3 regions of the Enterobacter sp. CP102 genome follow, and region 2 is predicted to be linked to each of the others. Evidence: predicted binding sites of a transcription regulator. Region 2 holds the regulator's gene; each other region holds the start of a gene.

Region 1 (10,076 bases), 1.2 Mb from region 2:
GGTGCAATCATTGGCCTGATTAACGGCATCATCATCGCTTATCTGAACGTAACGCCATTCATCACTACCTTAGGTACGATGATCATCGTTTACGGTATCAACTCCCTGTACTACGACTTTGTGGGTGCGTCCCCAATTTCAGGCTTCGACAGCGGCTTCTCGACCTTTACGCAAGGGTTTATCGCGCTGGGCAGCTTCCGTCTGTCGTATATCACCTTCTATGCGTTGATTGCGGTGGCCTTCGTCTGGGTCCTGTGGAACAAAACCCGTTTCGGTAAGAACATCTTTGCAATCGGCGGTAACCCGGAAGCGGCGAAAGTCTCTGGCGTAAACGTGGCGCTGAACCTGCTGATGATTTATGCCCTGTCTGGTGTGTTCTACGCCTTCGGCGGGATGCTGGAAGCGGGCCGTATCGGCTCTGCAACCAACAACCTCGGCTTCATGTACGAACTGGATGCGATTGCAGCGTGCGTGGTCGGCGGCGTTTCCTTCAGCGGCGGCGTGGGTACGGTTCTCGGCGTGGTAACCGGTGTAATTATCTTCACCGTTATCAACTACGGTCTGACCTATATCGGCGTGAACCCGTACTGGCAGTACATCATCAAAGGCGCAATCATTATCTTCGCGGTCGCGCTGGATTCACTGAAATACGCCCGTAAGAAATAAACACGCTCTGCATTATCTGGCCCGCTCTCTGAGCGGGCTTTTTTATTTTACGCAAGCGTCAGTTCTTGTTCGGTGACGATACGTTCAAACCCTTCGAGTTCAGAAAGTTTGCAGGCAATCCACTGTTGTGAAAAGGCCTCGCCCAGGCTATCAATCAAATATTGGTTGCCGGAAAATGCCTCGATAGCGTGCTGCTGGAAAAGCGGGAGTACAGGCTCATCATGTTGCGCTTCAGGCAAATCTTGCTCATCGATGTTTTCCAGTCCATACAGCATACCCGTCAGGATGGTCGCGACCGCCAGATAGGGATTGGCATCTGCACCCGCCAGCCGATATTCAATACGACGATTGCCTTCGTCCGAGCAGGGGATGCGTAGCGCGGCAGAGCGGGTGTTATAGCCCCAGGAGTTGAATAATGGCTCGGTCAGGTTTTTACGCAAACGGCGAAACCCGTTAACACCTGGAGCAAAGATGGCGATGGATGCGGGCATCAGCGCCAGCTGGCCTGCGATACATAAACGCATCATGCCATTGAGTTCCTCAGCGGGTGAAGCAAACACGTTTTCGCCATGAATATTATTCAGACTGAAATGGAAATGCAGACCGCTGCCTGACAGAAGGCTAAAGGGTTTAGCCATAAAGCTGGCCTGAAGACCGTTTTTTTCGGCGACAAAGCGGGTCAAACGGCGCAATCCCAGCACGTTATCGCACGTCTCAACCACCCGATGACTGTGCCTGAGGTTCAGTTCGAACTGACCAGATTCAGCCTCAGCTACGATCCCGGTGAGTGGGATATGCTGGCTTTGTGCCAGCTGTTCCAGCTCATCAAACAGCGCCGCGTGTGCTGTTGAGGTGTCCATTTGAAAACAGCCTTGATTGTGCGGATCCTGAGCGCCTTTCCCTGTCAGATAGAACTCAACTTCCGGCGCAATCACCGGGAAAAGCCCGTGCTGGTGGAAGCGTTCGAGGACGTTCTGCAATATCACGCGGGGTTCAAACGGGCAGCTTTCCCCGTTACTGTCTTTCATCGTCAGCAGGATCTGCGCGCTGTGCTGCGGATCGTGTAACGAAGGGCGCAGGGAACCGGCAACCGGAACGCATAACCGGTCTGGCTCATCATCAAGCGGTGCGGCAATCTTCCCTTTCTGATCCATCGAATAGACCGAGAGGGGAAAATAGCAGCCGTTCCCGAGACTCAGCATGTTATCCACTGAAAGCCGCTTACCGCGCATAATGCCATTGATATCGTTCAGGTAAACGTCAATGTGTTTTGTCTGCGGATAACGCTCCAGATAATCCGCCACTTCCACCGAAAACGTGCGCGTCATGGCAGCCATTTTCTCATCGAAATAGAGGCCGGAATTATGTGTCCCCGGAAGAGATAACCCCGGAAAGTTGAAGTACTGGCGGATATTTTTCAGGAAAAAAGCATTCATTATTGAGTTCATAGTCATTCTTCAATGAAGCCGTAACGGCAGTGAACTCAGCTTAAAAGGGCGGGCGTAAAGGCGGGATAAAAAGAGAGGCTCGTGGCGTAAAGAAAGAATAAAAGAGGGCTACTTTTTCTCTTTTTTCTGCATATCCAGCAGTTGCTCTGGCGTGACCGCCGGGTAACCCTGCGCATCTTCCGGTACTTCGTGCATCGCCGGGATTGGCACCAGCGGGCCCAGGAAGCGCGGTTCGCGTTTGAATATGTACAGGTCAGCCAGCGCACCAAAACGGGCACCGAATTCACGCACGCGCACGCTAAGCATATCTTTTGGTGATGGCACGGCATAACACTGGGCCTGAATACCCATATGCAGCGCGATAAACAGCGCGCGTTCACAGTGGAAACGCTGGGTAATGATGATGAAGTCGTTAGTGTCGAAAACCTTGCGGGTCCGCACGATAGAGTCGAGGGTACGGAAACCGGCGTAGTCGAGCACGATATCCGCCGGATCAACGCCAGCAGCAATCAAATCCTTACGCATCGTAACCGGCTCGTTGTAGCTTTGCAGAGCGTTATCACCGCTAAGCAGCAGGTAATTCACTTTGCCGCTGTTGTAGGCGTTCAGCGCGCCCTGAATACGGTAACGGTAATACTGATTGATAACGCCAGTGCGATAGTACTTGGCGGTGCCAAGCACCACGCCTACCTGACGGTAAGGGAGGTCTTGCAGGTCATCAAAGATGTAGGGGGCGGTTTTCCAGCTCATCCAGCGGTCGAGACCAAGCGCAGTCAACAGCAGTATGCCGACCAGGACAGACAGGCTGTAAAAAACGCGCTTTAACATACAGATGGCTCGTTCCGCAGATGAGATTTCACTCAGGCTACTTTACCCGTCCGGTAAGAGCAAGAAACAGCGGTTCAACTGAGGGGTTTTTCATCAGATGGGCGGGCATTTCTGCCCGCACTCAGTATTACGCCAGCAGTACGCGGTCAATGGTGGTACAGCCGAGCGCTTTCAGCGTGGCGGCGGTTGCATCCCACTGGATCAGCGGCGCATCGGCAATTTCTGCCAGAATCGCGCGCTGGATATCAGGGTAATCGTACCCGTTCAGGCTCAGCAGGTTCAGTGCGCCTTGCAGAGGCGGCAGCGTTGGGTTGAATGCCGCATTCTCAGCGTAGCTGCCGCTAAAGATGCGGCCATCACGGCACTGAAGCGCCACGCCGCTTGGAGATTTGCTGTACGGGGTATGGCTTTTATTGGCGGCAGTAATTGCCGCTTCGCTCAGTGCATCACCGGAAAGCGCAAAGCCATGATCCTGCTCGTCCATCAGCAGGGTTTTGATATCCAGATCTTTCGGGCCAAAGGCGTCTGGCAGGTAATCCCCCAGCGTGTGCGGTGCACGGCCCGGCAGGTTGATACGCAGTTGCAGCCCGCTGTTCAGTTCATTCATAAACTGGCGACAGTGGCCACACGGGGTGTAGTTAACGGTAATGGCGCTCAGCGCTGTTTCGCCGCGAAGCCAGGCGTGGCTGATGGCGCTCTGCTCTGCGTGAACCGTTTGCTGCATGGTCGCGCCGAGGAATTCCATATTCCCGCCGAAATACCAGGTTCCGCTCACGCCGCGTGCAATGGCACCAACGTTGAAGTGGGAGAGATCGGCGCGGGCACAGGCGGCAGCCAGCGGCAACAGTGCGAAAGCCAGCGCGTCTTCGTCCAGCCCCGTCGCCTGTTTGAGCGTCGTGACGTGCTCTGCCGTCAGCAGGGCGGGGAAATGCTCATCCGCCAGAACCGGGGCCAGGGCTGACTGCAAATTCTCTGCAAGCTGGGCGAAAGCGGCTTGAAAACGTGGATGCATGGCGATGCCTCATAAAGGTTAATGGATCGGTAGTGTACGGAGCCGTTAGGGCTTAATATGTGATCCACTTCTCATTATGTATGCAACTTATGAAAACAAAATAAAATTTGCGCGACGTATCGCAAATTTTAGCCCACAACGGCCAGAATAATCGGGAAGACGAACGGAGCAATCAGGGAGGTGATAATCCCGCAGATCACCAGTGCCAGCGAGCTGAATGCGCCTTCCTGGTAGTCCAGTTCAGCGCAACGCGCGGTACCCAGAGCGTGCGACGCTGTCCCCATCGCCAGACCACGGGCCGCTTTGGTGCGAATACGCATGGCATTTAACAGGCTGTGGCCAAATACGGCGCCAAGGATACCGACGAAAATGACGCACATGGCGCTGATGGCTGGAATGCCGCCGATGCTGCCACCCACGGCCATCGCGATAGGCGTGGTGACGGATTTCGGCAGGATTGAGGCAGCAATTTGCGGAGATGCCCCCATTAGCAGTGCGACGGATGTCCCGGTGATCATCGCCACCAGGCTGCCGACAAAACAGATGGTGATGATGGATTTCCAGCGCGCGCGGATCTGGTGTAACTGTTCATATAAAGGAAAGGCAAGGGCGACGACGGCAGGTTGCAGCAGGTCGTTTAAAATTTTGCTGCCCGCGAAATAGCGTTCGTACGGGATACCCGTCAGCAGCAGAAAAGGAATAATCACCACCATTGCGACCAGCAACGGGTTAAGCAATGGCATCTTAAAACGTACGGCAAGCTTACGCGCGGCGAAAAACACAACCAGCGTTAACGGCAGCGACCACCAGATATTGGCCATCATTTTTTTGTTTTCTCCCCAACCACTTTACGTTCGCCATGAACCAGATGCGAACTCCAGCTGACTACCAGGAAAACCACCAGCGTGCTTATCGTGCAAGACACCACAATGGGGCCGAACTGCGCTTTGAGCAAATCAAAGTACTGCATCACCCCGACACCGATAGGTACGAACAGCAGGGCCATATAGCGGATGAGTACGAAGCAGCCCGGGTTGACCCATTTTGCCGGCAGGATTTGCAGCGCCAGCAGCACAAACAGGATCAGCATTCCGATAATGCTGCCAGGAATGGTGATAGGGAGCAGCGACGCGAGGAAAATCCCGGCGTAGAGACAGGCGTAAATCAGGACGAATGCGCGCAAGTACTGCCAGATGATATTCAATGATTTGCTCATGGTGAAAGTCCTTGATGAAACGCATTCATCATACAATTAAACCCAGAAATGTGCCACGGATCACATCATGAATTTTGAGCATACCAGACATTCCTGAATGGAACGTCGGGCATTTCCACAAATGGACAGCGCGCCGGTTAAATGAGAATATATGTTTCATATATGAATCGTTACGGTATGTATAAATGGGAATCGTAAAAATATCTGACCTGCTGCATGACGACATCCGTGATGCCAGCAAGGCTATGTCGCGTTCGGTGAACGCACAGGCCGAATACTGGCTCCGTCTGGGGATGCTGTGCGAACTCTATCCTGAACTTAACTACCAACAAATTAAGATGATGATGCTGAAATCAGGATCCGACCGTCTGCTGGAGGTGATCAATGCCGTCAATAATCATTAAAACCGCTGACGAGCTGGCAACACAGCGCCATGCCGGTGAACTGCTCGCCTCCGTGTTTACCATGTTAGACGGATTTATCCAGCCCGGCGTCACGACAATGGCAATCAACAACCGGGTGGAAGATTTTATTGTCAATGAGCTGCACTCTCGCCCGGCCAGTAAAGGGCAGTATGACTTTCCATACGTGCTGAACACCTCAGTGAACGAGGTTGTTTGCCACGGGATCCCGAAAGAGTCGGAGCACCTGAAAAGCGGGTCGATCGTTAACGTGGATATCACCCTTGAGAAAGGCGGCCTGATTGCCGACTCCAGCAAAATGTACCTGATTGGTGACGTGTCACCGCTGGCGCGTCGGCTGGTGAAAAAAACCTATGAAGCGATGTGGAAAGGGATCAAGGCGGTGAAACCTGGCGCAACGCTTGGGGACATTGGACACGCTATTCAGTCACATGTTGAAGGCAATGGCTATAGTGTGGTGCGCGAATATTGCGGACACGGCGTGGGCAAAGAGATGCACGAAGATCCGCAGGTACTGCACTACGGCAAACCGGGTGAAGGCGCGGTGCTGAAAGAGGGAATGGTGTTTACCATTGAGCCGATGGTGAATCAGGGCGACAGCCGGATCAAAACCAAAAAAGATGGCTGGACGGTGGTCACCCGCGATAAAAAACTGTCGGCCCAGTGGGAGCATACCATTGCCGTTACAGCCGATGGCTTTGAAGTGCTGACGCTGCGCCCTGACGAGACGATCCCGGATTAACCCCCGTAGCGGGCGGTGAGCTTATCCAGAAACGAAAACAACGCCTGATTCATTTCCTGGTAGTCATGCGAGCGTAATTGTTCAGGCGTTTCTACAAAGCGCAATTCCCCCGCCTGGCGTAAGTCGCTTTGCGAATGCGCGATAAGCAGTTCAACCACCTCTGGCGTCAGCTCCGGGTGACACTGGAAACCGTAAACCCGCTCGCTGTACTCCACTATCTGGCGCGGACAACCTTCGCTGTACGCCAGGATTTTCGCCTGTGGCATTAACCCTGGCATATCGTTATGCCAGTGGCCCACCGCCAGTTTGCTGCCAAACCCGGCGAACAGCGGGTTTGCTTTACCCGCCTCAGTGAGGGTAATGGGAAACTTACCGATCTCTTTTTCCGGGCTGTGGCTGAACGTGGCCCCCAGAGCCTCGCCGATAAGCTGGGAGCCGAGACAAACACCAATCACCATTTTACCTGCCTGAATGGCGCGGCGAATGACGGCCATCTCTGCCCTGGCGTCAAACCACGGGCACTCCTGAAGCGTGGTTGCTGGCGACTGCGGTCCGCCCATCACGATAAGCATATCGATGTCGTCCAGCTTTTCCGGCAAGGGCTCCTCTTTATAGACTCTGGAGCAGGTCAGGGTGTGACCATGCTGTTTACCCCAGATCTCATAAGCGCCGGGCGCTTCGAAATGCTCGTGAATAATAAAATGGATGTGCATTGCGTATCCTTCAGGTTAAGTGTACAAGCAGCATCTTAACGGGAAGGGAGGATTGCGAAATGCCAACCATTATAGACAGAACGCCAATTCACGACGATGCCATCGGCTGGTCGAGAGGGGCGATTCGCTATGCGCGTGGCGAAGTGGATCCCCCGCATCATCATCCGCAAGGCCAGCTGCTGTTTGCCACCAAAGGGGTCATGCTGGTGGAAACGGGCAGCAAACGCTGGGTGATCCCCCCGCAGCGCGCATTGTGGATCCCGCCTTTTCAGGAACATACCTACAGCGTGTTGTCCGCCACGGAACTGCGCGCGGTGTGGTTCAGCCCCACGCTTATCGCTCGCTGCGAGCCGTTTATGCGCAGAGACGAGGTTCACGTGATCATGGCAACGCCGCTGTTTAAGGAGCTGATTGCCGGGTTGTTCAGCGCGGAGTACCGGCCAACGAGCCAGCGCAGTATGGCCGTTTTACTGCTGGAGATCCTCAGTGAAACGCAGCACATTTCAGCGGAGCTACCGATGCCGGTCGATGAGCGATTGCACCGGGTTGCCCGTGACATCATTGCCGGCGATCTCTGGACTGTGCCGATGGAACAGCTGGCGGAACGGGCGACGATGTCAGAGCGCACTTTTACGCGGCTGTTTATCAAAGATACCGGATTCAGCTTCCGCGTCTGGCGCCAGCGTGCAAGGATTTGTGCCTCGCTCGATCTCCTGGCCAACGCCATGCCGGTAAAGCAGGTGGCCTGGAAACTGGGGTTTTCCGGCCCGGCGGCATTCGCTGCGGCGTTTCGTTCGGTTATGGGGGCTACGCCCGGGGAATTTCTTCCTGAGCAGAAGGGCTTCCCAGCGCTATAGAGAGCGGCTACCATAGCGCGTCTTTTTTCACAGGTACTGATATGCGTGTTTTACTGGCCCCAATGGAAGGCGTGCTCGACTCTCTTGTGCGCGAGCTTCTGACCGAGGTGAACGATTACGATCTCTGCGTGACGGAGTTTTTGCGCGTGGTCGATATGTTGCTGCCAGCAAAATCATTCTACCGACTCTGCCCGGAGCTGCATCGTCAGAGCCGTACCACCTCCGGCACGCTGGTGCGTATTCAGCTGTTGGGTCAGTACCCTGAATGGCTGGCGGAAAACGCCGTCCGCGCGGTTGAGCTGGGCTCGTATGGGGTTGATCTCAACTGCGGCTGCCCGTCTAAGCTGGTGAACGGTAGCGGCGGCGGGGCAACCTTGCTCAAAGATCCGGAGCTGATTTACCGTGGCGCGAAAGCCATGCGTGAAGCCGTGCCCACGCATCTGCCGGTGACGGTAAAAGTGCGTCTGGGCTGGGACAGTGATGCACGGCAGTTCGAAATTGCCGATGCGGTGCAGCAGGCCGGGGCTAGCGAACTGGTGGTACATGGCCGTACCAAAGAAGATGGCTATAAAGCCGAACGCATCAACTGGCAGGCAATTGGCGAGATCCGCAAACGACTTACCATTCCCGTTATCGCCAACGGCGAAATCTGGGATTACGCCAGCGCGCAGGCCTGTCTGAAAGAGACCGGTTGTGATGCGGTGATGATTGGTCGCGGCGCCCTTAACGTGCCCAACCTCAGCAGGGTAGTGAAATACAACGAGCCGCGCATGGCCTGGCGGGATGTCGTCACCTTACTGCAAAAATATACCCGCCTGGAAAAGCAGGGGGATACCGGTTTGTATCACGTCGCGCGAATTAAACAGTGGCTGAGCTATTTGCGTAAAGAATATTCTGAGGCGCTGGGATTATTCCAGGAGATCCGCACGTTACAGACATCGGCCGATATTGCGCGCGTCATTCAGTCAAAATAATAAGCGTTAATTTGCTCACACTTTTTTAAAATATAAAACAAATCCGGTTTTCAATGTGGCACGAGGGTGTTAAGGTGCCACTGTTTTCAACGCAGGATTGTTACTGGTTAACAGGCAAAACCTAAGCGTTCCACGGCACTCATCGCTGTGGAGCGCTTAGGTTTTTTTTTGCCTGTCATTTACGCAGGAGAGACATTTGCCTTAACGCGAAACGAAGAAATAAAGCAGGGCGACATTTGTGGTTATTGAATAACTGCACGGACTGCTATTACCAAAATAAATTTAATGATGACAGGCGATATATAAATTGCCTGCGACCGGTTACGCACTAAATACTCAATCACAGGTTTAATTATGGCATATAAAAATATTCACTATAAGCTGTGCGCACTTGCCTTATTGACGGTTTCTCCTTTGTCGATGGCGCAGGAGTGGAACGGGACGGTGTTAGGTTTTGAAGCGCCGCCCGACCCGATCCTGGGCGATATGCTCGGCATTCGTAAGATCCTCAATGACAACGGGTTTACCTACAACCTGGGGTATCTGAATGAAATCGCCTGGAATGGCGGCGGGGGATACAACCACGACTCCCATGTGGCCTACATTGACCAGTTTGCGTTGACCTTCAATCAGGATCTGGAGCGCTGGACCGGTATCCCGGATGCACGTATTGAAGGGAATATCGTCAACCGTAACCACAATGACGATCTCACCACCAAACGTGTGCAGGATCCGCGCGTTAACTTTAACGACCTGACCCAGGAGAGCTGGGGAGGGCAATCCATTACCCGTCTGGGCTGGCTAACCTTTGCCCGTAGCTTCGACGACCGCCGCCTGACCTGGCGTATCGGGATGATGAACAAGGTGCAAACCTTCGACCAAATCATCCCGTGCGACTTCCAGATGCTCTCCCAGTGCGGCGGGAAATCGGCCAACTCGCTGACCTGGAACAACTGGAACGTCCACACCTGGGGCACCACACTTGAGTATAAAGTGACGCCAACCGTCACCTTAAAAGGCGGCGTGATGGAGCAAAACCCGGATGCCTCCAGCCGTAACCACGCCTGGAGCTGGTCGACGAAAGGCAGCCAGGGCGTCTTACTGCCGGTTGAAATCGAAGCCCGTCCGCTGATTAACGGCCTGCCGGGGGCGTACAACCTGGGAGTAGTATTTACCAATGCGCCGCAGGCTGACCTCT
Region 2 (10,076 bases):
ACAGCGCCCGAACCTTTGGTCTGAGCGATTACGGTATTGCGACGGGGAACCCGGCAAACCTGATCATTCTGCCAGCGGAAAGCGGATTTGAAGCGGTGCGCTGCCAGGTGCCGGTACGCTGGTCGATTCGTCAGGGAAGGATTATTGCCACCACGCAGCTGGCGCAGACGTGGATCCAGATGGACAACGGTGGGGAAGAGGTAAGCTTTGCCAGAAACAGCCCCTCTGCTTAGCGCAAAGGGGCAAGGCGATTAGTGAGACACCGCTGCCGCGTTGTGCTGGCGGTGGCGGGTCACGAAGCCCAGGATGAAGCACATGATGAACACTACGGCATACAGAGCGTTAGCCGTTTGCAGTGCAGCCAGTGGGCCGCTGTGAGCCACAATCGGGCCTGTTACCACGAAGGTCAGCATGGTGCCGATAGTGCCGCAGGTCAGAACGAAGTTCACCAGTTTCGGGGACGCCACTTTAGTTTGCAGTGAGCCCAGGGTGATGATTGAGGTGTAAATCGCGCTGGAGAAGAAGCCCAGGGTCAGAATGAACCACGGTAAATGGTCCGGTGAACCGTTGATGAACAGATACATCAGGACTGTCGCCATTCCTGCCAGTACGGTCAGAATGCGTTGCAGGTCGAAGAAGCGCAGGATGAAGCTAAACGCCCACATGCCGAACATGTAAGACATCCAGAAATCGCTCACCAGTTTACCTGCGTCGTTCAGGCTCATGCCCAGACCTTTGGCGTATTCCGGCACCCAGGAGATAAAGCCCAGCTGGCCCAGGATGTAGCACAGTGCGGCGATGGAGAGGAACAGCACACCAATGCCCCATTTCTCTTTCACGACAGGCTCTGCCGCGGTCTGTGCTTTTTTACCCAGCGCCGGGAATTCACAGCCGAAGGTCAGAATAAAGATGGCCACGTACACCAGGCCAATGCAGGCATAAACCCAGTACCACTCAATGCTGCGTGCCAGCAGAACGGCGGCCACCATCGGGAAGATCATTCCGGCCATGCTGAAGAAGGAGTCGGTAAACAGCAGGCGTGCGCCGCGCTGACGCCCTTCATACATATGGGTAATCAGGAACGTACCAATAGACATCGTAATACCGCTCACCAGGCCCAGTACGAACATGGCGGCGGAGAACAGGGCGATGCTGTGGCTCAGCATCAGGCCCGCCACGGCGGCGACCATCAGCACAAAACCAAAACGCAGCTGCGTTTTCAGCGGGACGATTTCCATCAGCCAGGCATTCAGGAAGATAGAGATCAAAATACCTGCGTTCAGGAAGGTGAAGGTGTTACTCATACTGGAAACGGGCAGCTGGAAGTAGTCTGCGATGTTCCCCATCACCATCCCGGTGACGATCACCAACGCGCCAGTCAGGGCGTAGGAGAAGAAGCTGATCCATGTGAGCTTGATGCGATTGCTGTTAGTCATGTCTGGCCTGTTCAGAAAAAGAAAAGCGCCCAGGGGGCGCTGAGAGCGGGCAGATTTTAGTCGCTAAAGTGATCTATTCCTATCTTTTAAGGGTAATGATTGCTTCATTGCAGTTTTTAGTGTGATCTAAATCACACTAATGGGCGGTATAACCAATCGTTTGCGCGGTAACAACTGTTTCAATTTCGTAAAATTAGGTAAAAGGCTGGTCTCCGTTCATACTGCTCTTTAGAATCAAGCCATTCGCTTTTTATACTGCGCTTTGTTAAGGAATTCTCATGCTCAAATCAACACTGGCGGCTGTCGCAGCTGTGTTTGCTCTTTCTGCCGTCTCCCCTGCTGCGCTGGCAGCAAAAGGAGACCCTCACGTCCTGCTGACCACCTCCGCCGGGAACATTGAGCTGGAACTGAATAGCCAGAAAGCCCCTGTTTCTGTGAAAAACTTCCTCGATTACGTGAACAGTGGCTTTTATAACAACACCACGTTCCACCGCGTGATCCCGGGCTTTATGGTGCAGGGCGGTGGTTTTACAGAGCAGATGCAGCAAAAGCAACCTAACCCGCCAATCAAAAACGAAGCGGACAACGGCCTGCTCAACACCCGTGGCACCATCTCTATGGCCCGTACTGCGGATAAAGACAGCGCAACCAGCCAGTTCTTCCTCAACGTTGCGGATAACGCCTTCCTCGACCACGGTCAGCGTGACTTCGGGTACGCGGTATTTGGTAAAATTGTGAAAGGGATGGACGTGGCGGACAAAATTTCTCAGGTGCCAACCCACGACGTAGGCCCATATCAGAATGTGCCGTCCAAACCGGTTGTGATCCTTTCTGCAAAAGTTCTGCCGTAATCTTTCCTGCGCGGGCATTCTTTGCCCGCGTTTCTGACCCTCCCTGCGAAAGCGCGTTTTGCTGCTTATACTTGTGGCAAACGGACATATTCAGGGAGGCGTTAAGTGAAAAAACTCACCGACAAGCAAAAATCCCGTCTCTGGGAGCAGCAGCGTAACGTCAATTTTAAGGCCAGTTGTCTCCTTGAAAAGGGTCATGGCCCTTCAGTTCCCCAGATTGAGATGCTGGAACTTGGGCCTTCAGCACCTGGGTTGCCCCATCTGTGCCTTATTCACCGCCATCTGTATCGCAGAGAGATGAAACGGGCAGGCGAATACCGTACGGACGATATTTTCAAAGGTGACATTCCTTTTTGCCATTTCGAATACATCGAGAAGATGGGTAATGAATTGATGGCGGCACTGGAAAACGACCGGTACCTGGTGGGTCTTCAGAAAGAGGAATTTATCGAGCGGATTAGCCATTACTATTGTGAAATCAATATGCTGCATCCTTTTATGAGCGGCAATGGTATTGCCCAACGCATTTTCTTTGACCAGTTGGCCATCCATGCGGGCTACGCGCTGGACTGGCGCGATATCGATCCTGAGCAGTGGGTCGTAGCCAACCAGAGTGGTGCGATGGGCGATTTAAGCGCGTTGACTGCCATCTTTAGTAAAGTGGTGAGCGAAGCGCGCGAAACTGAGTAGAATAGGGCGCCTTTTTGTTGTGGAGCCGCCATGATCCTGCTGATAGATAACTACGATTCCTTTACCTGGAACCTGTACCAGTATTTCTGCGAACTGGGTGCGGAGGTGGTGGTCCGCCGCAATGACGACATCACCCTTGCTGATATTGAAACGCTTGCCCCGCAGAAAATCGTTATCTCACCGGGGCCCTGTACCCCGTCAGAATCAGGCATCTCTCTGGACGTGATAAAACAGTATGCCGGTAAGCTGCCGATTCTGGGCGTTTGCCTGGGGCATCAGGCGATTGGTCAGGTGTTTGGGGCGACCATCGTGCGTGCGGCAAAAGTGATGCACGGCAAAACGTCACCCGTTACCCACAACGGTACAGGCGTATTCAGCGGATTAAATAACCCGTTAACCGTAACGCGCTATCACTCTCTGGTGATTGATCCGCCCACGCTGCCAGCGTGCTTTGACGTCACCGCCTGGAGCGACACCCGCGAAATTATGGGTATTCGCCATAAGGAATGGGATCTCGAAGGCGTGCAGTTCCACCCTGAGAGCATCCTGAGCGAGCAGGGACATCAGCTGCTGGCGAATTTCCTCAATCGCTGAATTTTTATTGCCTTGTTGTGATTTTTTATGCATATTTTGTGATTATATTTTCACAATCAATGTGACATAAAATGGATGGGCATGACATGGCAACTGAACAATCAGCAATTACCCGCGCGACATTCGATGAAGTGATCCTGCCGATTTATGCACCGGCTGAATTTATCCCGGTTAAAGGGAAGGGCAGCCGCGTATGGGATCAGCAGGGTAAAGAGTATGTTGATTTCGCGGGGGGGATTGCGGTGACGGCGCTCGGTCATTGTCATCCTGCGCTGGTGGAGGCGTTAAAAACCCAGGGCGAAACCCTGTGGCACACCAGTAACGTCTTTACCAACGAACCTGCGCTGCGCCTGGGGCGCAAGATCATCGACGCGACCTTTGCTGAGCGTGTGCTGTTCATGAACTCCGGTACTGAAGCCAACGAAACGGCCTTCAAGCTGGCACGCTACTATGCTTCAACCCGTCATAGCCCGTACAAAACCAAAATCATTGCCTTCCATAACGCCTTCCACGGGCGTTCGTTGTTTACCGTCTCCGTTGGCGGGCAGCCGAAGTATTCCGATGGCTTTGGCCCGAAACCGGCCGATATTATCCATGTACCGTTTAACGACCTTCACGCGGTAAAAGCGGTGATGGATGACCACACCTGCGCGGTAGTGGTCGAGCCGATTCAGGGTGAAGGCGGCGTAACGGCGGCAACGCCTGAATTCCTCAAAGGCCTGCGCGAACTGTGCGATGCGCACCAGGCGCTGCTGGTGTTTGATGAAGTCCAGAGCGGCATGGGGCGTACCGGCGATCTCTTTGCCTATATGCACTACGGCGTGACCCCAGATATCCTGACCAGCGCCAAAGCGCTCGGCGGCGGTTTCCCGGTCAGTGCGGTACTAACCACGCAGGATATCGCTTCCGCGTTCCACGTGGGTTCTCACGGGTCGACCTACGGCGGCAACCCGCTGGCCTGCGCCATTGCCGGTGCGGCATTCGATATCATCAACACACCAGAAGTGCTGAACGGCGTTAATGCGAAGCGCGAGCGGTTCGTGAAACACCTTCAGCAGATTGATGAGCAGTACGATGTGTTCAGCGAGATCCGCGGAATGGGGCTGTTAGTGGGTGCTGAGCTGAAGCCGCAGTACAAAGGTCGTGCGCGTGATTTCCTGCACGCCGCAGCTGATGAAGGGGTGATGGTGCTAAATGCCGGGCCGGACGTGATGCGTTTCGCGCCGTCGCTGGTGATTGAAGACAAAGACATCGAAGACGGGTTAAACCGCTTTGCGGCGGCGGTCGAGAAGATCGTCCGGGGATAACCTGATTGCCCGGCGGCGCTGCGCTTGCATGGGCCTACAATCCAGCCGGACGTGATTCAATACGGCGTGCGCTTTAATATCCGCGTTAGCCAAATTCCGTGATGCGGACGCTGACGCCATGCCACCGACGAAATGGTGTGCATGGTGCTCAGATGCCCGAGGATGCGCTGCAAATGCTGCTCCAGGGTGCTCATTGGGCCATGCGTCAGTGTTTCCGGTGCTTCAAGAATGTTCGAATCTCCCGCCTCTCCCGGCGCGTCGTACTCCAGACGCTGCTGACATCGCTGCAGGGCAATCTCACAGGACTGCAAATAGCGCTGCGCCAGATCGGGTGTCAGCATGGTGTGCTCGCGCGCCAGCGTGGTCATGGCGTTAATGTGCTCGACGATAAACTGGCTGTGCGTTACCCACAGTTTCATGTCTGCCAGATAGTGGGAATTAAAGCCCGGCTCCTGCATCGCCTGGTTGAGTGAGTTAAACAGGGCGTTATGCGCCTGGTTGACTTTCATGCGTTGATACGCCAGTGGCGAAGGCTGCGGGTCGTCGCTCAGGATCAGGCGTATCGCTTGTTGATCTGCTTCCAGCGCATCGTGGGCGTTCTGGCGCAACAGCCCGCTTTGCCACTGCGGCCAAAGCCAGACCAGGCCGCCAAAGGCAATCAGGCAGCCAATCAGCGTGTCGACCAGGCGGGCGATAATAAACTGTTCGCCATTGAGCGTGAGCAGTTGCAGGGTATATACCGCAGTGACCGTAAAGCCCACCATCGCCCAGCCATAGTTCTTGCGAATAATCAGATAACTCACCATGGTGATCGCCAGCATCCCCAGCAGCGTATAGCCTTCTGGTACGTGGAAGTGCAGCGTCACGCCGGCAATGATTAGCCCCGCGATTGTACCGCCTGCCCGGTGCAGAATGCGCACCCGCGTGGCACCATAGCCGTTCTGCGTAACAAACAGTACGGTCATTAAGATCCAGTACGGTTTCGGCAGGTGCAGCGCGACGCCCATCAGGCTGGCGGCGCTGAGCATCACGCTGATACGCGCGGCATTACGCAGCGCGGCAGATTTCAGAGACAGATAGCTTTTCAGGGCTGGCAGCAGCGGCAGACGCTTTTGTTTATCGGCCATCAGGTCACGCGGGTAAAGCGGCCGCTGAGTCCGCAGGACGCGGGAAATACGGCTGAAGTGCCACGCCGCAAACTGGCCCACCGGGTTATCCGCGTGCTGATGGGCAATTTTCTCCAGCGCCCCGAGCTGCTTGTCCATGTTAAAACGCGTGGGATAGCGGTGATACAGGATATCGTCAGCCAGGATGCGCAGGCGCGCTGCCACGGTTTGGGCATTCCAGCGGATCACCGCCTCGGCGTGGCTGCGCTCGACCAGCTTTTGCACCTCCTGCGGATGATGCAGGCTCACAGAGATATGTTCCTGCAAATCCAGACCCACCTGGAAGATACGCAGCAGCCGCTTATAGTCATGATTTTTATTGGCGGCGAGCATGTGCAGCTGCTGGTAACACTGGCTAATCAGATCCACGACTTTTTGCTGGCGCGCCAGCAGCGGCGGCAGCGATTTTTCCGGGTCCGTGTGCTGAGTGAGCAGGGTGTACTTGGCTTCGCAGTAGTCGGCAAGCTGCACGTAGAGCAGGCTGAGCGATTCACGCAGCGGTTGTTCGCGCCACAGGCGGAACCAGATCCAGTTAAACACGCCGTACCACAGGGTTCCCAGCGCGTAGATCAATAGCGGCTCCCATACCGGCATATTCCCCGCGAGGCTCAGCGTGAAGATGGCGGCAATCAACGATGCGGGCAGCAACCGGGCATGTAGCGCGCTGATTTCAGCGGTTACGCCCAGCGTCATGGCCAGCACGGTCAGGATCAGGGGGAGCGGAATATCACGGGCAAGCAGCAGTTGCACGGCGAGGCTACAGCCTGCAAACAGACAGCCGCCAATAATCAGGCGTTTGAAAAAGCGTTTATGCGGAGTGTCCAGACCCGCAATGTTGCAGCAGGCGGGAACCAGGGAAAACAACAGACCTTGTTGCAGATGGCCCAGCAGCAAACCCACGGCCACAGGAAGGCACAACACCAGCGTTTGTCGCAGTGCGTAGTTAACTTCCGGGTGATAAATTAGCCTGCGCCACATGGGGAGTAGAGACAAAAACGGCGTGACACCTTGCGATGGCACGCCGTTTGACCGGAATTAACGTGTTCCGTAAACCACGATGGTTTTACCGTGGGCGGAGATCAGGTTCTGGTCTTCGAGCATTTTCAGAATACGGCCTACTGTTTCACGGGAGCAACCCACGATCTGACCAATTTCCTGACGGGTAATTTTAATTTGCATTCCGTCCGGGTGGGTCATTGCGTCTGGTTGTTTCGCCAGGTTCAGCAGGGTCTGAGCGATACGGCCCGTTACGTCCAGGAAGGCGAGGTTACCCACTTTCTCAGACGTGACTTGCAGGCGGCGAGCCATCTGCGAAGAAAGACGCATCAGGATGTCAGGGTTAACCTGAATCAGCTGACGGAATTTCTTGTAAGAGATTTCGGCCACTTCACACGCGGTTTTTGCACGAACCCAGGCGCTACGTTCCTGGCCTTCTTCAAACAGGCCCAGTTCACCGATGAAATCGCCCTGGTTCAGATAAGAAAGGATCATTTCTTTCCCTTCCTCATCTTTGATCAGCACTGCCACCGAGCCTTTGACGATGTAATACAACGTTTCCGCTTTTTCACCCTGGTGAATCAGCGTGCTCTTCGATGGGTACTTATGAATGTGGCAATGAGACAAGAACCATTCGAGAGTCGGGTCTGTTTGCGGTTTGCCAAGCACCATGCGCTGTTATCCTCTGTTATAAGCTGTCACCAGAGTCATAAGATGCATCCAGACTCTGGGGTTGCAATCGAATTCTTACCCATACCCTGGGAAGTCGGCTGTCGTAATATTCGCAGCCAGTAAAGTTTGATGTCCTCTGCATACATGTGTAACGTCAATGTATTACTGTAGCATCCAGAGTGTTTTAGCATAGCTTTTGTCGCGTGTCTCCTGGTGTCTCGCTTCAGCATGATGCAGGTCGCCTTCCGTTGCGAGAAATGTAACGTACGCGTAATCTGTCACCAAAAATGCAACGTTGGAGTTAATGAATATGCAAGCGCGTGTGAAATGGGTTGAAGGTTTAACGTTCCTGGGCGAATCCGCTTCCGGACACCAGATTTTGATGGATGGGAACTCCGGCGATAAAGCACCAAGCCCAATGGAGATGGTGCTGATGGCGGCAGGTGGTTGCAGCGCGATTGACGTGGTGTCGATTTTGCAAAAAGGTCGTCATGACGTGACGGATTGCGAAGTTAAACTCACTTCTGAACGTCGTGAAGAAGCACCACGCCTGTTTACGCACATCAATTTGCATTTTATTGTGACCGGCAAAGAGCTGAAAGACGCTGCGGTATCACGCGCGGTGGATCTTTCTGCGGAGAAATACTGCTCTGTGGCATTAATGCTGGAGAAAGCGGTAAAAATAACGCATTCGTATGAAGTGATCGAGGCGTAATGTTGTGGCGGGTGGCGCTGCGCTAACCCGCCCAACAAAAGCACGCACGTAGGCCCGGTAAGCGTAGCGCCACCGGGCAAAACGAGCTTATGCGATCTGCTTCCCTTCCATCAGCCGCTGCACCAGCGGTGTCATAATCAATTCCATCGCCAGCCCCATTTTCCCGCCCGGCACCACCAACGTATTCATGTGAGAAATGAACGAGCCTTGCAGCATAGCCAGCAGCCAGGGGTAGTCAATGCCTTCGAGATTACGGAAATGGATCACCACAAAGCTCTCATCCAGTGACGGGATACTTTTGGCCGCAAACGGGTTGGAGGTATCTACCGTCGGCACGCGCTGGAAGTTGATGTGGGTGCGTGAGAACTGCGGCGTCAGGAAGTTAATGTAATCTTCCATCGAACGAACAACCGAATCCATCACCGCTTCGCGTGAATGACCGCGCTCGCTGATATCGCGCGTCAGCTTCTGGATCCACTCCAGGTTCACAATCGGCACAACGCCGACCAGCAGGTCCACGTGGCGTGCCACGTCATGCTGCGTGGTCACCACACCGCCGTGCAATCCTTCATAAAACAGCACGTCGGTAGGTTCAGGAAGCGGCTGCCAGGGAGTAAAAGTGCCTGGCACCTGGTTCCAGGGAACGGCTTCGTCATAGGTGTGCAGATACTTGCGCGACTGGCCTTTGCCGCTCAGTCCGTATTCTTTGAAGGTTTGCTCCAGCAGACCGAAATCGTTGGCATCTGGCCCAAAATAGCTGATGTGTTTGCCGAGATCGCGAGCTTTGCGGATCGCCATATCCATTTCAGGGCGGGTGTAGCGGTGAAAGCTATCGCCTTCTACCTCTGCGGACCGTAAATTCAGTTGCGCGAAAATCTTGCGAAAGGCGAGGCTGGTGGTGGTGGTACCCGCACCACTTGAGCCTGTAACGGCAATAACCGGATGTCTGGCAGACATAGCAACTCCCTGACTGGAATAGTGTTAAAGGTCAGTCGTGAAAGGCATTGCGGGGCATGATATTGACCGTTTCGTGCAGCTCAGACCATACCAGCACCACCTCGCCACTTTTGAGCTGGCGCTTTACATCGTTGACCTTTTGTTCAAGCGAACGTTCTTGTTCACCATAATCTGTGCCTTCGCGTAATACAAAGCTTTCAATAAGATTATCGAGCGTTTCGGGCGCCAGATCTTGCCAGGGGATAATCATTTTTTACCGTCCAGAAAAGCGGTTAACCAGGCTGGAATACGTGTTTCCAGCCACATCCGCGGGCGTCTCAGCGTGCCGCCGACAAAGCCAACGTGGCCGCCATGTTCGGTCAGCTGATACTGCACGTTGGAGGGCAGAAATTCCTGCGCGGGGATGGAGTGATGATCCATGAACGGATCATCTTTCGCATGGATGATAAGCGTCGGTTTGGTGATTTTGCTCAACAGCGGCATGGCGCTGCACTGGCGATAGTAATCTATCGCATCGGCAAAACCGTGAATTTTGGCAGTGATCAAGTCGTCGAACTCGCGAATACGGCGCACCTTCTTCAGCTGACGCAGGCTCACCGGCAGGGTGTCCGGGTAGGCTTTAAGCTTACGCGCGGCATTGGCTTTCAGCAGGTTGAGCAGATAACGCTGATACACCCGGGAAAAACCTTTTT
Region 3 (10,076 bases), 1.1 Mb from region 2:
ATGCACTGGATAAAGATTTGAAAGACTGCGCGGTGTATACCCGCGAAGGGCACACCGGCGAACGTGTTCCGGGCACGATTGGTTTTGCAACCGTTCGTGCAGGTGACATCGTCGGTGAACATACAGCGATGTTCGCCGATATTGGCGAACGTGTGGAGATCACGCATAAAGCCTCCAGCCGTATGACCTTTGCAAATGGTGCTGTACGTTCGGCCTTGTGGCTGAAAGGTAAAAATAATGGTCTTTTTGATATGCGAGATGTGCTGGATCTCAACAATTTGTAAGATTTATTACCCATCGTGATGTGGTTATTGCAGTCGTAATGTGTTGATTGCATAGGGCAATAATTTATTGCCCTTTTATTTTATCTGTTTTTCCTTATTTTCTTGTTAAAGCGTTCAAATTTTACAGTCTTCGTCTTGTTTTGTGTTGCGGTAATGTAAATTTTGACCATCTGGTCTACTTTTTGTTGTGTCAGGACTCAGGTTTCCATTAAACTTGCCGCGCAAGCGTTTTCTGATGTGATTTACTTGATCTTTTTGTCGCTTAAACCGCATTCCCGCCACCAGGCTTGCAAAAGAATAAACAAAATATCCGTTTTAAGTTGACTTTTACCCTCTGAATACCCAGAATGCCGCCGTTTGCCAAAAATCCGCTGGCAACACATTTGCATTGCTTCATGACGTGGTTATGAATTAATATGCAAATAAAGTGAGTGAATATTCTCTGGAGGGTGTTTTGATTAAGTCAGCGCTATTGGTTCTGGAAGACGGAACCCAGTTTATCGGTCGGGCCATAGGGGCAACGGGTTCGGCGGTTGGGGAAGTCGTTTTCAATACTTCAATGACCGGTTATCAAGAAATCCTCACTGATCCTTCCTATTCTCGCCAAATCGTTACTCTTACTTATCCTCATATCGGCAATGTCGGCACCAATGCTGCTGACGAAGAATCCTCTCAGGTACATGCGCAAGGTCTGGTCATTCGCGACCTGCCGCTGATTGCCAGCAACTTCCGCAATACCGAAGACCTCTCTTCTTACCTGAAACGCCATAACATCGTGGCGATTGCCGATATCGATACCCGTAAGTTAACGCGTCTGCTGCGCGAGAAGGGTGCACAGAATGGCTGCATCATCGCGGGTGATAACCTGGACGCGGCACTGGCGCTTGAAAAAGCGAAAGCCTTCCCGGGCCTGAACGGTATGGACCTGGCGAAAGAAGTGACGACAGCTGAAGCCTACAGCTGGACGCAGGGGAGCTGGACGCTGGAAGGCGACCTGCCGGAAGCGAAACCAGAAAGCGAGCTGCCGTTCCATGTTGTTGCCTACGATTTCGGTGCTAAGCGCAACATCCTGCGCATGTTGGTTGACCGTGGCTGCCGCCTGACCGTGGTTCCGGCGAAAACCTCTGCCGAAGACGTGCTGAAGATGAACCCGGACGGCATCTTCCTCTCAAACGGCCCAGGTGACCCGGCGCCGTGCGACTACGCTATCGACGCGATTAAGTCCTTCCTGGAAACCGATATCCCGGTCTTCGGTATCTGCCTCGGCCATCAGCTGCTGGCGCTGGCGAGCGGTGCGAACACCGTGAAGATGAAGTTCGGTCACCACGGTGGTAACCACCCGGTGAAAGATATCGACAACAACACCGTAATGATTACGGCGCAGAACCACGGCTTTGCGGTGGATGAGGCTTCCATGCCTGCCAACCTTCGCGTAACGCACAAATCGCTGTTCGATGGCACCCTGCAAGGTATCCACCGTACCGATAAGCCTGCGTTTAGCTTCCAGGGTCACCCTGAAGCCAGCCCTGGCCCGCACGATGCTGCGCCGCTGTTCGATCACTTCATCGAACTTATTGAGCTTTACCGTAAGACCGCTAAATAATCAGGAGCCGAGAAGACAATGCCAAAACGTACAGACATAAAAAGCATCCTGATCCTTGGCGCTGGCCCGATCGTTATCGGCCAGGCCTGTGAATTTGACTACTCCGGTGCGCAGGCGTGTAAAGCGCTGCGTGAAGAGGGCTACCGCGTCATTCTGGTGAACTCTAACCCGGCAACCATCATGACCGACCCGGAAATGGCTGATGCAACTTACATCGAGCCGATTCACTGGGAAGTGGTTCGCAAAATCATCGAAAAAGAGCGCCCGGATGCGGTGCTGCCAACGATGGGCGGCCAGACTGCACTGAACTGTGCGCTGGAGCTTGAGCGTCAGGGCGTGCTGGCAGAGTTTGGTGTGACCATGATTGGTGCCACCGCCGATGCGATTGATAAAGCAGAAGACCGTCGTCGCTTCGACGTGGCGATGAAAAAAATCGGCCTCGACACCGCGCGTTCCGGTATCGCGCACAACATGGAAGAAGCGCTGGCTGTTGCGGCTGACGTGGGTTATCCGTGTATCATCCGTCCTTCCTTCACCATGGGCGGCACCGGCGGCGGTATCGCTTACAACCGCGAAGAGTTCGAAGAGATTTGCGAACGCGGTCTGGACCTTTCCCCAACCAAAGAGCTGCTGATTGATGAATCGCTGATTGGCTGGAAAGAGTATGAGATGGAAGTGGTGCGTGATAAAAACGACAACTGCATCATCGTCTGCTCCATCGAAAACTTCGATGCGATGGGTATCCATACCGGTGACTCCATCACCGTTGCGCCAGCCCAGACCCTGACCGACAAAGAGTATCAAATCATGCGTAACGCCTCGATGGCGGTACTGCGTGAAATCGGCGTTGAAACCGGCGGTTCTAACGTGCAGTTCTCGGTGAACCCGAAAACCGGTCGTCTGATTGTTATCGAAATGAACCCGCGTGTATCCCGTTCCTCTGCGCTGGCCTCGAAAGCAACCGGCTTCCCGATAGCTAAAGTCGCCGCGAAACTGGCGGTGGGTTACACCCTCGACGAGCTGATGAACGACATCACCGGCGGCCGTACCCCTGCGTCCTTCGAACCGTCTATCGACTACGTTGTGACAAAAATTCCTCGCTTCAACTTCGAAAAATTCGCGGGTGCGAACGACCGTCTGACCACCCAGATGAAATCTGTTGGTGAAGTGATGGCAATTGGCCGCACCCAGCAGGAATCCCTGCAGAAAGCGCTGCGTGGCCTGGAAGTAGGCGCGACCGGCTTTGACCCGAAAGTGAGCCTGGATGACCCGGAAGCGCTGACCAAAATTCGCCGCGAGCTGAAAGACGCAGGCGCAGAGCGTATCTGGTACATCGCCGATGCCTTCCGTGCTGGCCTGTCTGTCGACGGCGTGTTCAACCTGACCAACATCGACCGCTGGTTCCTGGTGCAGATTGAAGAGCTGGTTCGTCTGGAAGAGCAAGTGGCGGAGCTGGGCATCACCGGCCTTGACGCTGATTTCCTGCGCGTACTGAAGCGTAAAGGCTTTGCCGATGCGCGTCTGGCAAAACTGGCGGGCGTCCGCGAAGCGGAAATCCGCAAGCTGCGTGACCAGTACAACCTGCACCCGGTTTACAAACGCGTAGATACCTGTGCGGCAGAATTTGCGACCGACACCGCGTACATGTACTCCACGTATGAAGATGAGTGCGAGGCGAACCCGTCAGTCGACCGCGACAAGATTATGGTACTGGGCGGCGGGCCAAACCGTATCGGCCAGGGCATTGAGTTCGATTACTGCTGCGTACATGCCTCTCTGGCGCTGCGTGAAGACGGTTACGAAACCATCATGGTTAACTGTAACCCGGAAACCGTATCGACAGACTACGACACCTCTGACCGTCTGTACTTCGAGCCGGTAACGCTGGAAGACGTGCTGGAAATCGTGCGCATCGAGAAGCCAAAAGGCGTTATCGTGCAGTACGGCGGCCAGACCCCGCTGAAACTGGCACGCGCGCTGGAAGCCGCCGGTGTACCGGTTATCGGCACCAGCCCGGATGCGATTGACCGTGCAGAAGACCGTGAGCGTTTCCAGCAGGCGGTTGACCGTCTGAAGCTGAAACAGCCTGCAAACGCCACCGTGACCGCGATTGAGATGGCTGTAGAGAAGGCAAAAGACATTGGCTACCCGCTGGTGGTGCGTCCTTCTTACGTGCTGGGCGGCCGCGCAATGGAAATCGTCTACGACGAAGCCGACCTGCGTCGCTACTTCCAGACTGCGGTAAGCGTCTCTAACGATGCGCCAGTGCTGCTCGACCGCTTCCTGGACGATGCGGTAGAAGTGGACGTTGACGCCATCTGCGACGGCGAAATGGTGCTGATTGGCGGCATCATGGAGCACATTGAGCAGGCGGGCGTGCACTCCGGTGACTCTGCATGTTCTCTGCCAGCGTATACGCTGAGCCAGGAAATTCAGGACGTGATGCGCCAGCAGGTGCAGAAACTGGCCTTCGAGTTGCAGGTTCGTGGTCTGATGAACGTCCAGTTCGCCGTAAAAGACAACGAAGTCTACCTGATTGAAGTGAACCCGCGTGCTGCACGTACCGTACCGTTCGTCTCCAAAGCGACCGGCGTTCCGCTGGCGAAAGTGGCGGCGCGCGTGATGGCTGGCCAGACGCTGGCTCAGCAGGGCGTGACGAAAGAAATCATCCCACCGTACTACTCGGTGAAGGAGGTTGTACTGCCGTTCAACAAATTCCCGGGCGTTGACCCGCTGTTAGGGCCAGAAATGCGCTCTACCGGGGAAGTGATGGGCGTGGGCCGCACCTTCGCTGAAGCGTTCGCAAAAGCACAGTTGGGCAGTAGCTCCACCATGAGAAAATCAGGCCGTGCGCTGCTCTCTGTTCGTGAAGGCGATAAAGAGCGCGTGGTTGACCTGGCTGCCAAGCTGCTGAAACAGGGCTTCGAGCTGGATGCAACCCACGGTACAGCGATTGTGCTGGGTGAAGCCGGTATCAACCCGCGTCTGGTGAACAAGGTGCATGAAGGTCGTCCGCACATTCAGGACCGTATCAAGAATGGCGAATATACCTACATCATCAACACCACGGCGGGCCGTCAGGCGATTGAAGATTCCAAGCTGATTCGCCGCAGCGCACTGCAGTACAAAGTGCACTACGACACCACCCTGAACGGCGGTTTCGCAACAGCCATGGCGCTGAACGCGGACGCGACCGAGAAGGTGATTTCAGTGCAGGAAATGCACGCGCAGATTAACAAGTAAGTAAAAATGCCCGGCGGTCTTCCGTCGCCGGGCATTATCCCCACCTTCAGAACCTTCTGGTTTTCCATCCTCTTTCAGTCAGTTAGCCTAAAATGGTTAGGTCGATAACGAAATCCAACTGAATGCAGGGGAAAACACCATGCAAAATAAATTACTTATCACTTCTGTCTTTGCTGCCGCAGCGCTGTTCACCGTCGCGGGCTGCTCCTCTAACCAGGCAGTAAAAACCACCGATGGCAAAACCATCGTCACCGACGGGAAACCGCAGGTTGATGAAGATACCGGCCTGGTGTCTTACAAAAATGCTGAAACCGGTAAAACGGAGCAGATTAATCGTGACCAGGTGAAATCGATGGGTGAGCTGGATAACTGATTAATGACGCTGGCCCGTGCGGGCCAGCGTTGTGCTCTAGAGCAGGTCGTTATTGATTTTGACGACAATCTTGCGCAGCGGAGCGCCGGCATCAAGCGCACTCATCGGACGGTGTAATTCACCCGGGAACAGGATAGCCAGCTCAAAGGGATGAAGATGGATCAGCGATTCACTGCTGATATGTTCGCAAAAACCAATGTCGTGAGCCGCATTAAACGGGCCATCAGGTGTGATGGTCAGCCCCTTATTGCCTGCGCCAATAATCTCTTTCCCCGCCAGAACGATATGAATATCTATGTACTGACGATGGTACTCCGGGCGCTGTTCGGCCAGCGGGCGCGTTTCGCCTTCGGCGACGGTAAAAAAGAGATTATCGCCATCAACGGTATATTTACCCGCAGGCAGGCTGAGCGGATCCTGGGCGATAACCGCCTGTAACGCGTTGCGGATAACCGGCGGATAGAGTGCATTTTTAGCCGCTGCGGCTAAGGTATCGATAATCATGCCAGCACCTCCCTGGAGTGCGTTTGTTCGAGTAACGTTAAGGCGTTCGCCACGATCTGCGCCACCGTCGGGGCAATATCAATGGCGACAATATCGGTTTCGCTGCTGTCGGGGGCTTCCAGCGCCGCAAACTGGCTGCGCAGTAATGCTTCCGGCATAAAATGGCCTTTGCGTTGCTGCATTCGGGCCAGAATGCAGTCGTAATCGCCCGTCAACCAGAGGAAGCGGACCTTGTTGCTGCCTTTGCGCAGCTGGTCGCGATAGCGTTTTTTGAGCGCCGAACAGACCAGCACGCCGGATTCATTCTTCTGCTCAAGGCTAAAAATAACGTCGGCGATGCGCTCCAGCCATGGCTGGCGATCGTTATCATCAAGCGGCTGGCTGGCCGCCATTTTGACAATATTCTGCCGGGGGTGAAGGTCATCGCCATCGATGAATTTAGCCCCCATCTGCTGCGCGATAGCGTGTCCGACCGTTGTTTTCCCGGTGCCTGATACGCCCATCAGGATGATACATTGCCCTGTCATAGCGCCTCCGGATTCACACTGCCACCAACATGCCGCCATCCACGAACAACAGATGCCCGTTGACGAAGTTAGAGGCGCTGGAAGAGAGAAACACCGCCGCGCCAACCAGCTCCTGTGGATTGCCCCAGCGCGCTGCCGGAGTGCGTTTGCACAGCCAGTCGGTAAAGGCTTTATCATCGACCAGCGTCTGCGTCATCGCCGTTTTGAAGTAGCCTGGCGCGATGCCATTAACCTGAATGTTATGGCGCGCCAGCTCAACGCACATACCGCGCGTCAGCATTTTGACCGCCCCTTTCGCGGCGGCGTAAGGGGTGATGGTGTCGCGGCCCAGTTCACTTTGCATAGAGCAGATGTTGACGATTTTGCCCTGCTGGCGGGTGATCATCCGTTTGGCAACGGCCTGCGATACTAAAAATACCGCCGTCTGATTCACGGAAATAACGTCATTCCATTCCTGAACCGGGAATTCAGTAAAAGGATGGCGGCGCTGAATACCGGCGTTATTAAATAATACGTCGATGGTGCCTATTTCTTTTTCAATCTGGCTAATCGCATTTTCTACGCAATCCGCATCCGTGACATTAAATACGGCAGGATATGCCGTCGCACCTTCATCGCGTAATTTCATGACCGCATCGTTCGCCCGGGTTTCAGAAATATCATTAATGATAATTTCCGCGCCATATTGCGCCAGGCCCTGAGCCATGACAAAACCAATTCCCTGACCTGCGCCTGTAATTAAAATGCGTTTACCTTGTAAGCTGAAAAGATCTTTCATCTTGATATCCTGATTAACGGCTGAAAACGGAAAACGTTGTGGGTTCTATCTCACGGATTTTCGGCCAGTGAAACTGTGATGAGGATCACTTCAAATCGTGTTACGAAAAGGGGTTACATTAAACGTGAGGCGGGGCGGTAAATCCCGCGCCAGGAGAGGGTGTTAGCGGCCTCGCGCGATTCTCTTTTCCTGCGCTGGCAGGCATAATGGCCTGATGTGGTAGCGGTTATTGACGGGTTAACTGATGAAGGCACAACGAATTACGCTTAATGATATCGCTGAGCTGGCTGGCGTAACGAAGATGACCGTTAGCCGCTATTTACGCACGCCGGATAAAGTGAAACCCGAAACCGCCGGGCGTATTGCCAGCGTAATTGCGGAAATTGGTTACGAGCCTGACCCGGATAACCCCGCCATGAGCAGTACCGTGGTGCCGCGTATTGGCGTACTCATCCCTTCTTTTCATAATCAAATATTTGCCGATCTGTTAGCCGGTATTGAGTCGGTCACGGCGGCGCACGGCTATCAGACGCTGGTGGTGAACTACGATTACGACCGCCAGCGGGAAGAGGAGCAGATTGCAGCAGTACTGGCATTTAATGTCAAAGGCCTGTTATTGACCGAGTCAGTGCATACCTTACGGGCAGAAAAGTACCTCAACGCCGCGAAAATCCCGGTTGCGGAAGTGATGGGGCTGTCGGATAACCCTGGGCGCATTAACGTGGGTTTTGACAATTTTAAAGCGGGTATGGATATGACTAACATGCTGCTGGCAAGCGGAAAGCGGCATATCGTCTATTTTGGCTCGATGTCGGACGTTCGTGATGAGCAGCGTTACGCGGGGTATTGTCAGGCGATGGAGGCGGCAGGCCTGAAGGTAGGGCGCATTGCGCCCAACAAAGTTTCGTCCGTTTCCATCGGGACGGGCATGATGACGCTGGCGCGCCAGATGTACGCGGATATGGACGGAATTCTGTGTACCAACGACGACCTTGCCGTTGGCGTGTTACAGGAGTGCCTGGCATCGGGTATTCGTGTCCCGCAGACGCTGGCAATCGCCGGTTTTCACGGGCTGGAGATAGGCCAGGTGGTCTCCCCGCGTCTGGCAAGCGTACTGACGCCGCGCGCGGAAATGGGCAAAGTCGCCACGGAAATCCTGATCAAGAAAATTAAAGGGCTACCGACTATTGAGAAGGTCGACCTGCACTACCGCCTGTCGATGGGCGAAACCATCTAATTTGTCTTACCGATCACGGAGGCTGTAACAGCGCTTTTTAACACGATTCAGCGTGACGAAGATCGCAAAAAACCCTACAAAAAACCCGTTTGATAGTGACCACAGTCGTTATGAACTTCAAACAGGTGATCCCATGAATACTCTTTCTCGCGCCGTCCTTCTGGTGGCTCCCGTTATTGATACCCTGCAAGCCCAGCTTGCCGCTGAGTTCCCGCTGTTTCGCCTGTATGAACAAGATGATCCCATCACGTTTCTGCGTGAACAGGGGGAGAACATTGCCGCCGTGGTCACGCGGGGTGATGTCGGTGTGCAAAACAGCGTGCTGGAGCTGCTGCCGCACGTGGGGCTGGTGGCTATCTTTGGCGTGGGGACCGATGCGGTGGATCTGGACTATGTGCGCTCCCGCCAGATTGCCGTCTCGATAACGTCTGGCGTGTTAACCAATGATGTCGCCGATCTGGCAATGGGGCTGTTGCTCAGTGGCGCACGCCAGCTGTGTCAGGGCGACCGTTTTGTCCGGGAAGGACGCTGGCTTAACGGTGGTCTGCCGCTGGCAACCCAGGTAAGTGGCAAACGGATTGGCCTGCTGGGGATGGGAAATATCGGCCAGGCCATTGCCCGCCGTGCCGCGGGTTTTGATATGCAGGTGCTGTACCACGACCGTAAACCTGTTGAGGGGCTTGGGTATCAGTGGTGCGCGGACCTGCACACCCTTGCGCACGAGAGCGATTTTCTGGTGATTGCCGCATCCGGTGGCGAGGCCAACCGGGGGATCATCGATGCTTCGGTACTGAATGTGATGCCGACACACGCATGGTTGATCAACATCGCCCGTGGTTCGCTGGTGGATGAGCAGGCGCTGATTAAGGCGTTACAAAACGGTGTTATCGCCGGAGCCGCCCTGGATGTTTTTGAAGATGAGCCACATGTTCCGGCCGAACTGATCGCACTGGAGAATGTGGTTTTGCAGCCGCACGTCGCCAGTGCCACCCATGAAACCCGCAAAAGAATGAGTGACGTGGTATATGCCAACGTGGCGGCTTATTTTGCGGGTGCAAAATTACCTAACGCGATTAATTAATACTTCACGTTTTATCTCTGTATCTGGTTCTCATGTAATGACAACAATAACCTCTGCATAGAGAGTATGAAATATGAACGATAACATTCCCAGCACCCGTTGGTTGCGTATTATTACGCCGGTATTAATTGCCTGCATTATTTCGTTTATGGATCGGGTTAATATTAGTTTCGCCCTGCCCGGAGGAATGGAAGCTGATTTAGGTATTACCAGCCAGATGGCGGGTATTGCCAGCGGTATATTTTTTATTGGTTATTTATTCCTGCAAATACCGGGGGGGCGGATTGCCGTAAATGGCAGCGGTAAACGCTTTATTGCCTGGTCGCTGGTGGCATGGGCGATAGTGTCGGTCGCAACGGGGTTTGTCACCCATGAATATCAGCTGCTGGTACTGCGCTTTATTCTGGGGGTGTCGGAGGGTGGGATGCTGCCCGTGGTGCTGACGA

The links. Region 2 encodes CRP, which controls carbon source genes, mostly activating them, when cyclic AMP is high. Its sites were predicted from a motif close to ATGTGANNNNNNTCACAT; they were not measured.
Region 1: a site for CRP is predicted at 4,012-4,029, ahead of cdd (cytidine deaminase). Genes of this name have one in related genera too.
Region 3: a site for CRP is predicted at 7,386-7,403, ahead of idnO (gluconate 5-dehydrogenase). Genes of this name have one in related genera too.

The regions. Positions count from the first base shown of each region.
Region 1 covers NZ_CP104014.1:3,102,392-3,112,467, reverse strand. Annotated here, with positions in the region: gene mglC (galactose/methyl galactoside ABC transporter permease MglC) at 1-666, shown strand, start outside; gene N1249_RS14710 (glutamine synthetase family protein) at 714-2,102, opposite strand; gene sanA (outer membrane permeability protein SanA) at 2,223-2,942, opposite strand; gene cdd (cytidine deaminase) at 3,070-3,954, opposite strand; gene N1249_RS14695 (CidB/LrgB family autolysis modulator) at 4,083-4,778, opposite strand; gene N1249_RS14690 (CidA/LrgA family protein) at 4,775-5,170, opposite strand; gene N1249_RS14685 (ParD-like family protein) at 5,356-5,574, shown strand; gene map (type I methionyl aminopeptidase) at 5,555-6,334, shown strand; gene N1249_RS14675 (type 1 glutamine amidotransferase) at 6,331-7,047, opposite strand; gene N1249_RS14670 (helix-turn-helix domain-containing protein) at 7,107-7,904, shown strand; gene dusC (tRNA dihydrouridine(16) synthase DusC) at 7,946-8,878, shown strand; gene N1249_RS14660 (carbohydrate porin) at 9,233-10,076, shown strand, end outside.
Region 2 covers NZ_CP104014.1:4,348,564-4,358,639, reverse strand. Annotated here, with positions in the region: gene N1249_RS20670 (cytosine deaminase) at 1-233, shown strand, start outside; gene tsgA (MFS transporter TsgA) at 252-1,436, opposite strand; gene ppiA (peptidylprolyl isomerase A) at 1,715-2,287, shown strand; gene N1249_RS20655 (putative adenosine monophosphate-protein transferase Fic) at 2,393-2,977, shown strand; gene pabA (aminodeoxychorismate synthase component 2) at 3,008-3,571, shown strand; gene N1249_RS20645 (aspartate aminotransferase family protein) at 3,658-4,878, shown strand; gene N1249_RS20640 (YccS/YhfK family putative transporter) at 4,935-7,022, opposite strand; gene crp (cAMP-activated global transcriptional regulator CRP) at 7,080-7,712, opposite strand; gene N1249_RS20630 (OsmC family protein) at 8,023-8,427, shown strand; gene N1249_RS20625 (phosphoribulokinase) at 8,515-9,384, opposite strand; gene N1249_RS20620 (YheU family protein) at 9,416-9,634, opposite strand; gene N1249_RS20615 (hydrolase) at 9,631-10,076, opposite strand, start outside.
Region 3 covers NZ_CP104014.1:706,070-716,145, forward strand. Annotated here, with positions in the region: gene dapB (4-hydroxy-tetrahydrodipicolinate reductase) at 1-284, shown strand, start outside; gene carA (glutamine-hydrolyzing carbamoyl-phosphate synthase small subunit) at 739-1,887, shown strand; gene carB (carbamoyl-phosphate synthase large subunit) at 1,906-5,130, shown strand; gene N1249_RS03390 (YgdI/YgdR family lipoprotein) at 5,270-5,503, shown strand; gene N1249_RS03395 (YhcH/YjgK/YiaL family protein) at 5,540-6,007, opposite strand; gene N1249_RS03400 (gluconokinase) at 6,004-6,534, opposite strand; gene idnO (gluconate 5-dehydrogenase) at 6,548-7,312, opposite strand; gene N1249_RS03410 (LacI family DNA-binding transcriptional regulator) at 7,557-8,549, shown strand; gene N1249_RS03415 (2-hydroxyacid dehydrogenase) at 8,683-9,630, shown strand; gene N1249_RS03420 (MFS transporter) at 9,704-10,076, shown strand, end outside.